Linked DNA regions of Stieleria sp. JC731. The protein of the gene in region 1 interacts with the protein of each later gene in a pairwise test. Links are inferred from orthologs where the notes say so. Each region holds a gene or a part of one and is shown on either strand. Other genes may lie near its edges.

What was found.
Region 2: the proteins of typA (region 1) and rlmKL interact in binary tests that used the Escherichia coli proteins (3 or more experiments, as listed by UniProt). The link is inferred for Stieleria sp. JC731 from one-to-one orthologs.

Annotation. Positions count from the first base shown.
Region 1 is NZ_JAJKFQ010000005.1:877,005-883,284, reverse strand. The notes cover bases 1,719-4,594. They hold typA (translational GTPase TypA), read left to right. Parts: upstream 1,719-2,164; coding sequence 2,165-4,024; downstream 4,025-4,594. Other genes in these bases: LOC67_RS14245 (hypothetical protein), read left to right, coding at 4,434-4,594; LOC67_RS14255 (Na(+)-translocating NADH-quinone reductase subunit A), read right to left, coding at 1,719-1,784. In the rest of the region: NADH:ubiquinone reductase (Na(+)-transporting) subunit B, read right to left, coding at 1-303; more of Na(+)-translocating NADH-quinone reductase subunit A, read right to left, coding at 405-1,718; more of hypothetical protein, read left to right, coding at 4,595-4,970; hypothetical protein, read left to right, coding at 4,970-5,554; STAS domain-containing protein, read left to right, coding at 5,952-6,280. UniProt on the Escherichia coli protein: A 50S ribosomal subunit assembly protein with GTPase and nucleotide-independent chaperone activity, required for 50S subunit assembly at low temperatures, may also play a role in translation.
Region 2 is NZ_JAJKFQ010000001.1:724,582-730,950, forward strand. The notes cover bases 2,261-5,225. They hold rlmKL (bifunctional 23S rRNA (guanine(2069)-N(7))-methyltransferase RlmK/23S rRNA (guanine(2445)-N(2))-methyltransferase RlmL), read right to left. Parts: upstream 4,863-5,225; coding sequence 2,658-4,862; downstream 2,261-2,657. Other genes in these bases: LOC67_RS02320 (ATP-binding protein), read left to right, coding at 2,261-2,650. Also shown: more of ATP-binding protein, read left to right, coding at 1-2,260; DUF3311 domain-containing protein, read left to right, coding at 5,551-5,814; sodium:solute symporter family protein, read left to right, coding at 5,814-6,369. UniProt on the Escherichia coli protein: Specifically methylates the guanine in position 2445 (m2G2445) and the guanine in position 2069 (m7G2069) of 23S rRNA. Methylation occurs before assembly of 23S rRNA into 50S subunits.

The DNA.
Region 1 (6,280 bases):
ATCAAAGTACATCCCGCCCTGGTAAAGCTCTCCAGCTTCGGCGGCATGCTGTACTGCCAAGTTGGCTTGGTAACCAACATTCCACATTCCGAATAAGGTCGCTGGCACGAGTGCCATGACCACGGTAATCATCATTCGCTTCAGATCGATATTGTCCCGCACGTGCGTTTTGCCATGCGCGACTTCGCCCGGTGTGTACAAGAACGTGTCAAGCGCCTCGTACATTGGATACGCGATCTGCAGCGGTCCGCCCTTAGCAAAGAGCGGATGGACTTTGTCCAGAGCATCGCGAAGTGCTTTCATTGGTTATCAGTGTCCAAAAATTTCGGATGATTGAATCGATTCAGAATTGCCGAAATCAAATTGCTCGAATCGATGGCGGCTAGCGCCAATCGCTATATGGGTTAACCTTCGCGTTCGATCGTTGTCAGGTTTTCGCGAAGCAGAGATCCGTACTCGTACTTCCCGGGACAAACGAACGTGCACAAAGCCAAATCTTCTTCTTCAAGTTCCAAGGCACCGAGTTGTTGTGCCTGATCGGTATCGCGACAGATCAATGCCCGCAAAAGCTGCGTTGGCAAGATGTCCAGCGGCATCACCTTTTCGTAGGTCCCCAGTGGAACCATGGCACGCTCACTGCCACCGGTCGAGGTGGTGAAGGCAAACTTTTTGCCAGGCAGCATCGCCGAAGCAAAGACCTTGGTAGTGCTGAACTTGTCAAACCCAGGCATTTGCCAGCCTAGGAATTCACGTTCATCACCTTCTTCTAAGACAGAAACTTGAGTGTGGAAACGTCCCAAGAATGCGTGCAGCCCATCGGCAACGTGACCTTGCAGGACCGATCCTGAAATCGGGCGAATTTTGATACTGCTGTCGTATTCACCGTCGATCAGTTCGGTGACCGATGCCCCGATGCGGGTTTCCAGCAGGCGTGGCTTACCGACCACCGGACCGGCCAAAGAGATCACTCGTCGGACATCCAACTTGCTGGTACTAATCAATGCACCGATCGCGATCACGTCTTGGTAACCCAAGTACCAAACGGTCTTGGTTGGGCCAACCGGATCGAGTTCGTGGATATGTGTTCCGACCAAACCGGCCGGGTGTGGACCGGCGAATTCGGTCGCCTGGACTCCCGCAACACCGTCACCGGGTATCTCCGAGCCAGGTGCTTTGCACACATGTACGGTGCCTTCGGTCAACTTGGTCAACGCACGAAGGCCAACGATAAACTGATCTTTTCGATCCGCCATCGCAGTCGCGGGGCAGGCCGCCAATGGATTGGTATCAATCGCTTGAACGAAGATCGAACTCGGAGTCGTCCCTGGGACTGGGACTTTGCCGAATGGACGAGTCCGCATCGAAGTCCATAGACCACTTTCGGTCAGCAAACTGGTCAATGACTCCTTGGTCATCGAATCCAAATCACCGACGTCAAACTTGACGCAATCGGATTCGCCAGCCGACGGGTCAACGTCAATGACGATTGCTTCGAACTTTCGTTTTTTACCACGAACAACGTCCGCAACCGTACCGGCCGCGGGCGACGTGAAGGTCACGCCCTCTGTTTTCTTATCTGTAAACAGAGGTTGACCGAGTTTTACCTTGTCACCGGGAGCGACCAACATCGTTGGCTTCATTCCGATGTAATCGTCGCCAAGTAATGCGACCTGCTTAACAGGCTTGGCAACTTCAATGTGCTGGGCGGGATTGCCGAGAATCGGAAGATCCAGTCCCTCTTTGATCGTGATCATATGGCTAGGGAAGAGCGGTGGGTTGTGCATCCGGCGATGGGTGCCGCGTCACGTAGATACGCCGAACTTTGTGATAATTTTCACAAAGTCGATCCTTGTCAAAGCCCGCGATAACAAATCACGGGCTTGCAGGACGCTTCACAAGGTTGCTGTGCGGAATATTACAACTCTTTAGTGCGCACGCAAAGGGCACGTGCCAGATGTAGTTTCTCTGTGACTTAAAACTGTTGGCTTAGGGACCGCATGTCCCCTGTGCATCCGGGTTAGCGATGCGATCTTGCACAAGAGCAAGTTTTGCAACATCTCGTCGTTTATCCCTAGGTGTGTAATTGATCTGATACGCGGTAATTGCTAAGCCAATGCACTCTTCGTCATCGGCCCCCAGTCTTCACTAACACGTTTCAGTTACCTTGTCTCAGTCCGAACCACTTGCAGTTTCCGAACAGAACGGCGGATCCGAACGACGCCTCGATATTCGGAATGTCGTCATCATCGCCCACGTTGACCACGGCAAGACGACCCTCGTCGATTGCCTGCTGAAGCAGAGCGGTCAGTTTAGAGATGCGGAGCTGAAAGAAGAGCGAATCCTGGATTCCAATGACCTGGAACGCGAACGGGGGATCACGATCCTTTCGAAAAACATTGCGATCAGCTACCGCGATGTGAAAATCAATTTGATCGATACTCCCGGTCACGCGGATTTCGGTGGCGAAGTTGAACGTGTCGTTCAAATGGCCGACGGCTGTCTGGTCTTGGTCGATGCCGCTGAAGGCCCGATGCCCCAGACTCGCTACGTTTTGGAAAAAGCACTCGCTGCGGGCGTCAAACCCATCATTGTCGTCAACAAGATTGACCGTCCGGACGCGCGTACCGCGGAAGCTCTTGACGAAGCTCTCGAACTGCTCGCTGAACTGGGTGGTGAAGACCAGCTCGATTCGGTTGCCTACGTCTTTGCCAGCGCAAAAAGCGGATTCGCGACGAACGACCCCGACACCCCCAGCAATGACATGCGTCCGCTGCTGGACCTGCTCGTTGACCACTTGCCCGGTCCCGAGATCGACGCCGATTCACCGCTACGCATGATGGTAACAACGCTCGACTGGAGCGAATATGTCGGACGGATCGCGGTCGGACGGATCGGTGCGGGCGGAATCACCGCAGGCCAGACCATCGAACTGCACCAAAAAGACAAAGTCGTCAAACAGAAGATTGCCGGGCTTTATACGTTCGACAAACTTGGCCGAACCAAAACCGAATCAGCACAAGCCGGTGACATCGTCGCATTGGAAGGCTTGGAAAACGTTGAAATCGGCGATACCGTCAGCATGGTTGACGCCAACAACCCCTACAAACGACTGGCTGTCGACGAACCGACCCTGGAAATGGTCTTCGCCGTCAACTCGTCGCCGCTTGCCGGACGCGAGGGCAAATACGTCACCACGCGGCAAATCAAAGGCCGCCTCGAGAAAGAACTCGAACGCAACGTCGCCCTGCGAGTCGAAATGATTCCTGGCACCGAAGCCTATGCTGTCAAAGGACGAGGCGTTTTGCACCTGGCCGTTCTGATCGAAACGATGCGTCGCGAAGGCTACGAGCTGAGCATCGGAAAACCCCGCGTGATCAATCGCGAAATCGACGGCAAACTGCACGAACCCTTCGAATCGCTTCGCGTCGAAGTTCCCACCGATGCCATGGGCCCGGTGATGGAACTGGTCGGACTGCGCCGAGGTGCGTTGGAAGAAATGAAGCAACGCGGCGAATACAGCCTGCTTCGATTCACAATCCCATCGCGAGGCCTAATCGGCTTGCGTACGCGATTGCTAAACGCGACACGCGGAACCGCAGTAATCCACCACCGCTTCGAAAGCTACCGCCCACTGGAGGCGGATGTTCCCCATCGCTCCAACGGCGCCATGATTTCGATGGTCAGCGGCAAAACGATGCCGTTCGCACTTTTCGGACTCCAAGATCGCGGCGAGTTCTTTGTCGGAGCCGGTGTCGACGTTTACGAAGGCATGATCGTTGGCGAAAACTCTCGTGACAACGACATCACGATCAATCCGTGCAAGGAAAAGAAACTGACCAACATGCGTGCGTCCGGTAGCGACGAAAACGTTGTGCTGAAACCACCACGTGACATGTCGCTCGAAATGGCCCTGGAATATATCGAGGAAGACGAGTGGGTTGAGGTCACACCGGAAAACATCCGTCTTCGCAAGATTTTGCTGAAAGAATCAGACCGACGACGCGAAAGCCGCGCCGCAAAGTAGCGCCATCGCTGGCCTCTGCTAGAGCCAGTCAATTCGGATAGGCAATTCCGACAGCCGACAGCAATTCTGAGATCCGACAAAGGCGACAGGTAAACTGACACGCACTGGCAAGCGAACCGTTGGCGTTCGCTTGCCGTACAATGAAGCCATGGTCATACAAACCATGGTCTCGATTGGTGCGGCGGTTTTGACTGGTCACCAGACTTCCGCGCTGATTGCCGATACTTTAGCGACCTGTTGATTTCCAGGATTGATCCCTCGCAAAGTCGCCTTGGACGACAAAATCCCAGCGGGGAAAAAACGCTACCTGCACGCAGTGGAGGGCGACAACAGGAAAACAACAGGCTGTTCGGCCTGCTAGATCTCAGGCCATCACGGATTCCCCACCCCAAAATTCTCAGGTTCATCGATGAACAAACGCCACTTTGCATTCGGATTCGGCTTACTTGCCACCATGACCTTCGCGCTGCTACCCGGCTGCAGCCAACCCTCGACGACCACCGTTAGCGAAAGCGGCGAAGGCGAACACAGCCACGACGATCACGATCACGACGGGCATGACCATGGCGATCACGATCACAGCGGTCACGATCATGACGACGACCACAGCCACGACTTCAAATCAATCGATGAAGCGTTGGCCGAGATTACCGAACTGAATGCGGACATCGCTGAGCACCTGAAAAATGCAGATGCCGCCGGAGCCCACGATCCTTTGCATCACGTCGGTGAAGTCTTGATCGCGGCCGAAGAAATGGTTGCCAAAATGGAAGACTCCGACAAGAAAACGACGGCTGACAAAGCGATCAAGTCTTTGATCAATGACTTTACCGCTGTCGATGCGACCCTGCACGATGCCCCCGAAGAAGCCGACACGGCGGGCGAATATGATCGCCTGAAAAGCTCCATCCAAGCTTCGATCGACGAATTGAAAGGTCTCGAATAATGAACGTCATTGACCATCATTCGGTTGCTTATTCGGCACCCCGGGCATTGGTAAAGCTGGGCGCTGCGTGCTTGACCTTGGTGACGTTTAGCCTTGTCGGGTGTAACGAGTCGTCGCCAAAAGCCGAATCGGGGCAGTCCCGATCCGAAGCGAGCATGCCTGAATTGGTCTTGTCGTCGGCTCCCGATGGTGACGTTCAAACACCAACGGAAATCAAAGACGCCGCGTTGGAATCAACGGAAGTGATTATCGCTGGCAAGATTGACGCTGGCGATAGCGATCCGTTTCAGCCCAACCAAGTGGCGTTCATGATTTCACAGTTGCCAGATGAAGACCATACCGGCGGAGATCCAGATCACGCTGACAACTGCCCCTTCTGCAAACGGACGCTTGCAAACGCCCCCAAAGCGATCATTCAGTTCCGTGATGCTGATGGGAACGTGCTTTCCGGGGATGCCCGCCAAGCCCTCGGGCTCATGAAGGGTGACGTCGTGGTCGTTGCTGGAACAGCCACCTTTAACGCGGACATTGATTCCGTGATGGTTGATGCCTCGTCGCTTTATCGAAAATCGTCTGCTGAATAGAACCGCGGAATAAAGCCGTGAAATAGACACCGGGTTTGCACTGCAAGCCCGTCTGCCTAATCGACCATAGAGTTTACCCGTGTTCCCCAATGCGACCGGGATTGAGCCGGAAGTAAAACCCAGCGTTGGCATTCCTGGTGATATCCACGCCACGACCTAACGGCTCGTGGTCTGCAAAAATGGGATACGCATCGGCCCGACACCGTTTTTCACAACCGCCCACCTTATGCGATCGTTATGCTGAGATCGTTTTCGGGCAGAGCATCGACCTTGGTAGGGTCGCCGAATTGCCCTGGAACCTTCGGGCTGGTAATCTGTTGGCGTTGGAACTGCTCGTGGCGTCAACGCCACAGCCAATTTCCGCTGGCCCCTCCATCTACTCCTAGCAGCATTGTCAATGTCGGCCACCACTCAGCAAAACAACGGGGAAGTCTTGGTTGTCGGATTTATGGACAGCAAGATTTTGGATAGTCAACGGATCGAACTTGTTGGCCGAGAACTGCAAGAGTCTGTTCCTCAGGCGATCAACAAAAAGCTACTGCTAAACTTCCGCGGCGTTTCATTCATGTCGTCAGCGATGATCACAAAGCTCGTCATGTTGAACAAGACTTGCAAAGCGCAGAGCGTGACACTGAAGTTTTGCGAAGTTTCTCCAAACGTCTTGGAAGTGTTCAAGATCACGAACTTGAACAAGTTGTTTGATATCCAAGCTTCCGAAGAGAAAGC
Region 2 (6,369 bases), on another replicon or contig:
GCGACAACGGGATATCAAAGAATTAAAGTCCGCCGCACGCAAAGGCTTGCGGATCGCAAAGAAATTTACGAACGAGCTTCCCCACGCGCTCCGCGAGATGGGCGCTGTCAGTGCTTTGACCGGGTCAATGTTCCAGGCACAAAAGTACTTTCAGCGCTCTCTCGACGTTGCCCGAAAGCAAGGTGCGCGATTGGAAGAAGTTCAAACGATGCTGATGTATTCAGATCTCGCGATCGAAGCGGGGTGGCCGGTTGAACAACAACGCGTCCACGCCGCACGCGAAGCGATGTTGCAATACAAAAATTCGGTCGGCACGACGGATCAAGATTCGTCTGTTTCTTTGGTGGATCGATTCGATGCATTGTTGGAAGCCGGTCGCCGTATTGCCGTGTGCACCGATTTAAACGAAATCGAACACGAGATCATCGAAGCGACATCGCGTCTGCTTCGCGGTGACCGAGTCTTGTTGATTCGCAAAAACGAAGATGGTGCATTGATCAGCCATCCCGAAAATTTGCCCTTTGATGCTGATATCGTTCAACAATGCGGCGAACGAAAATCCGCAATCGTTTGTGACTTCGAAAGGTTGGTTGATACATCGACCGGTGACAACCGAGGTGCGAAGACGCAAAACTACGGCACGTTCCTGTGTTGCCCGATCATGGCACGCGGTCGAATCGAAGCACACATTTACGTCGCCAACTCGTTCATGATGGGGATGTTTGGCGAGGATGAACTGAGGATCGCCAACTATCTTTCTTCCGCGGCGGGTGCTGCGTTTGAAAAAGCCGACGGATTCCGACAGCTTCAAGACCTGAACCAAACACTTGAACGCAAAGTTGCCGAACGGACGGAAACGCTACAGCAGCGTAATGTCGAGATCGAGCGGACAGCGGATCGCTTGCGAGCAACTCAGGTTCACCTTCAAGAAGCCAAAGACGCCGCCGAGCATGCCAATCAAGCCAAGAGCGACTTCTTGGCCCGGATGAGCCACGAAATTCGGACGCCAATCACCGCGGTCTTGGGTTACACCGAATTGATGTTGCGGGGTGTTGTGAGTGACCCTGACGAACAACGCGTGAAGCTCGAAACGATTCATAGCAACGGTAGCCACTTGCTGCACCTGCTGAACGATATCCTGGATCTGTCAAAGATCGAAGCCGAACGAATCGAAGTCGAACAGATCGAATGTGTTCCGCTGAAGATTGTTGGCGATGTGATCAAGTCACTTTCTGGAAAGGTTCAGCAGAAAGGCATCGAGATCTCTCTGTTGGCGGAAACCGATATTCCCGAACAGTTGAAATCCGATCCGACTCGCTTGCGTCAAATCTTGACCAACTTGATGGGCAACGCGATCAAATTTACTGACCATGGTGGGATCGACGTCAAAATTAAGTTCGATCAACCGACCGGCGGAGACGGTGCTCCGCTCCTATCCATCGCGATCCAAGATACAGGGATCGGTATGGACGAAGAGCAGATGAAAAAAGTCTTCGACCCGTTCTCGCAGGCTGATACCTCAACGACACGGAAATACGGTGGAACCGGACTGGGGCTTTCAATCAGCAAGCACCTTGCCGAAGCTTTGGGTGGAGGGCTGACGGTTGCCAGTGCACCTGGAGAAGGAAGCACGTTCACGCTGCAAGTCGCCGCGCCAGTGGTGAAAGGCAGTCGCAGCGTTAGCCGCATGGAAGCGATCAAACTTGCTTTGGGGCATGCCGAATCTCGCTGGGATGCGATCGAGGTCGATGGTGCACGGGTGCTGGTCGTCGACGACGCACCGACGAACCGTGATTTGATCGACCGCTTGTTGACCAACGCCGGTGCGAAGGTCATGAAACTTGAAAACGGAAAAGAAGCCTACGACTACTTCGTTGACGATCGTAAGCAGATCATCCCGCGTGAGATCGACTTGGTCCTGATGGACATGCAAATGCCATTGATGGACGGGTACACCGCGACATCGGAACTTCGTAAAGCCGGGCTGGCAATTCCGATTGTCGCCATGACGGCCAATACCATGGTTGGCGACGACAATAAATGTCGCGAGGCAGGATGTTGCGACTACCTATCCAAACCCTTGGACTTGGATTTGGTTCTCGAAAAAGTCAAACAGTGGGCGCACCTGTCGCGGCAGCAACACCCGTCGGGAATGTCAAACATTGCCGATTCGACTTCGTCACAATTGTTGACTTCGAGCCAAATTCGAATCGCCGAGCGGGACGACGAATCGCCGTCCGAGACATGTGACGAAACAGATTCGGCGATTGATCCAGTCGCAGTGTCAGAGCCCCCAGCAATGGCTGATCCCGTTGCGATGACTGATGCCGAACCTGCACCTGCCGAAGAGGTCACTGAGCATCATCTGCCTGACGATTGGATGCGGCAATTCGCAATCGATTTGGTCACAAAAGTCCACGGACAACTGCCTGCCATCTGGAAGTCCTTCCATGGTGATGACATGGAAGCGGTGGCAACAAAGATCCATTGGATCAAAGGGTCTGGCGGTACTGTGGGCCTTCCGAAGTTAACGGAGTTGGCAAAGTCCTGCGAAGAAGCGGCTCACGAATCCGACCTCGACGGCGTCTGCAAACGTCTGGACAAAATCGAAGAGTACATCAACTTACTCGTCGACGAATCCAACGCCTAGTTTGGCTTCATCGTACAATCCGCCAGCAGCGATGGATTCGGCGATTGCGAAAGTCTTCAGGAACGGTTTGCGATGAGATCTCGTGGCACTCACTGACATCTAATTCGCTGTGATCGAACTTGAATCGGCGGAAGTTGTTGGAGAAAAAGATCACACCACCACGACGCACCAGCGGCAGTAACTTTTGCAGCAGTGGGATCGCATCTTGTTGAACGTTCCAGTCCTTTTCCGTTTTCTTGCTACGGGAATAAGTCGGAGGATCAAAGACGACCAAATCGTACTTTTCACCGGCGGGATGTTCATCGAGAAACTTTCCGACATCCATCGCCAAGAGTTGATGTTTGTTAGTTTCAGTAGGGTCGATCATCCCATTGAGTTCAAGGTTGTCTCGCGTCCACTGCGTGTAGGGACCAGAAAGGTCAACGGTGGTTGTCCTTTTGGCGCCTCCGTCGGCGGCATACACGGTGAATGAACCGGTGTAGGCAAAGAGGTTCAAAAACCATTTGTCTTTCGCTAGGTCACGCACCATTGATCGGGTCTGGCGGTGATCTAAAAACAATCCCGTATCGATGTAGTCATCCAAGTTTACCCAGAACTTCAGCCCACCTTCGTTGACTTCGATGCGTCGACCGGTTTGGTCGACCTTTTCGTATTGAGTAAAGTTTTTCTCTCGATCACGCCGCTTGAAGTGAACCTGTTGGACAGGGATTTCGAGTGTTTCAGCTGCCGTTTTTGACATCAGGTCAAGCCAGTTGGCATGCTGCGCTGGGTCGCGCTCGTGCGGTCGTTCGTATTCGGTGATATGCAGGTGGTCTTCATAACGATCGACGACCAAAGGGATCTCCGGGATGTCACGCTCGTAAAGCCGAAAGCAGGTAATGCCTCGCCGTATCGGCCAGCGGCGAAGGTGCCGGGCACGTTTACGTAGACGCGAAGCGAAGAGACTGGCTTGCTCGTCCGCTTTTGCGCCAAGTTGTCCGAAGGCGGCAGGCCCGTCGGCGTGGACTAGGACGGTGACTTCGTTATCCGATTGACGTTCTTCGACGATCGGCTTCGGCCCATAGAATTGATAGAGCGTGCTTTCGATCTTTCCGTTGTAGAGCTTGCGTCTTCGGTCGGCGGCTTTGCCGATCAAATGTTCGAATCCGCGATAGCTTGTGAAGACGTAATGAGACCATGTGGGCAGTCGGCGGAAGACGTTGGGCAGCGTGTTGTAGACGGCTTCCAGTTCCCAGTCCCGTTGTTGGTGTCGTGACGGACGGTCTTGATCCGATTCCGGTTTTCCGCGTTCGAACGGGGCATGGCAGATCAAGCAGCCAAAACGGCGTTTGGAGGAAACATCACGGACGTCTTTGCGTTCAAAGTGAATGTCGTCGGCAACCCCTGCGCGTTTGGCATTGTCACGAGCAACCTGCAAGATTCGCCCATCGATATCGCTGCCGATCAAGCGTTCTTCCAACGCCGGTTTCTGAGCCGCGATTGCTTCGCTGCGGAGATCGTTCAATAGATCAGCGGGCATGTCGTTCCAGTCGGTCATCGCAAACGTTCGGTTGATGCCAGGGGCGATGTTGCGACCGATCATTGCCGCTTCGATAGGAATCGTTCCGCTGCCGCAAAACGGATCCAGAAGTGGCTTTCCCGGTTTCCAAAAGCTGAGCATCACCATCGCGGCAGCCAGGTTTTCGCGTAGCGGTGACTTTGCGGTTTCGCTGCGGTAGCCTCGACGGTGCAATGATGAACCCGAGGTATCAATGGTTAGTGACGCCTGGTCATCAAAAATCGCCGCATCGATCCGGTAGGTTGGCCCTGTTTCGGCAAGCGATGTAACCCCGTGTCCATCCATCATTGAATCGACGATGGCGCGTTTAACACTTCGCTGAATCGCAGGAACGCTAGTGAGAGTTGACTTGATCGATCGTCCGGTGACCGGGAATGTTGCGTCATGGGGAAGCCATTTCGCCCAGTCGATCGCTCGAGTCGTTTCGAACAGTGCGTCGAAATCGGCAGCCGGAAATTCAGCGACCTTGATCGAGACTCGGTCGGCGCAGCGAAGATGCAAATTCGCGAGTGCTGCCGTTTTCAAATCGCCGTCAAACTTTAGACGGCCCGCACCGACGATTTCGCTTTCGATGCCGAGCGACTGCAGTTCGCGACGGACGATCGCTTCGAGTCCGAATGCGCAAGTGGTGATAAGTTCTAGTTCGGTATTCATTCGCTGTACCGTTCTGAGCCTCCTAGTATCTGAGCCATCTGGTATCAGAGAGTCCAATCTGCGTCCCCATTCTGTTTTTGGCCCCGTTTTGCGTTTGACCGCAGGATGGGACTTTAAGGTTAGGCGAGCAGGCGACCGTGCAGGCTAAGACGCGACTCGGGAAGACGCAAACGTGGGATCTGCCGGTCGATATTTTGAAGCTACGAAAGGTTTGTGCGGGGATGTTGAGACGATGTTCGTGGCTTCAAGGGTATCCGTGAATGCCGACGTTGTAGAGTGACTTTCGCTATCGAACCGAAAGTATTGTCGCGGTGAGTCCTGGCGTCACCTGGCGAAGAGCTGTTGTCATCAAGTTGAACGCCCGCTCGACTGCTCCGATGCGTTGATCCGCCAGACCAAGAATTCTTCATTTATCTTTTGGGGGATCGCGGCGACCGGCTCCCTGGATCAGTCCATCGGCGTAAAGAGCAAAACGTTGGGCCTTTTTTCCCCACAGAGCTGTTGGATCGAGCTTGAACCTTGGTAAAGCTTGACTGTCACGGGCGGATTGCGGCTTGGATGCAAGGCGTTCGCCCGAGCAAATCGGGCGTGTTGCGATCCCCCGTCTACCATCATCATTGCCGATCCGAGTACACTGTCGGACCCTTCCAAATTCATCCTGCCAATCAACTTCGACCGGACCCACGGTATGTCAAGTCATTCTTCACGCGGCCCCTGGATTATCGCAGCACTGGTGGTGCTGTTGCTAATCCTGCATCAAGACAATTGGTTTTGGGAAAGCGAAACATTGGTGTTCGGGTTTATGCCGATCGGATTGTTCTGGCACGCTTGCCTATCAATCGCGGCCAGTTTGACTTGGGCTTTGGCCACCGTGATCGCATGGCCTCTCGATGAGGATTCTTCGGTTCCAGCTGCAGAAGCGACACCGGCAACGACCGAGGAGGAAGCGTAATGTTTCAAGCACTCGATCACCCGGGGCTTCCACAGCTCATCATTATAGTCATCTATCTTGCCCTGTTGTTGATGCTGGGGCTGTCGTCCGGACGGCTTTTTAAGGGCACCAAGGAAGATTACCAGGTTGCCAGTCACTCGATCGGGCCGTTCTTGCTTTTAATGAGCCTGTTCGGAACGACGATGACCGCTTTCGCGCTAGTCGGAAGTAGTGGTGAGGCGTTCAAAGAAGGCATCGGTGTCTACGGCATGTTGGCCAGTAGCAGCGGTATCATTCACTCGCTGTGCTTCTTCACCATTGGGGTGCGTGTCTGGAAATATGCTCGCCGCCATAAATACACCACGCAGATCGAATTCTTTCGAGACCGCTTGGACAACGACTTTATCGGGCTGTTGCTGTTCCCGATCTTGGTCGGACTGGTGATCCCGTATTTGCTGATTGGCGTCATCAGCAGCGGCTCGGTTGTGCAATCATTGACGGCCGGCTTGGCACCGAGTCTTTTTCCGGCTCTGAATCCTGCCGGTGAACCGATCATGGCGCTGCACGGCGGCGTGC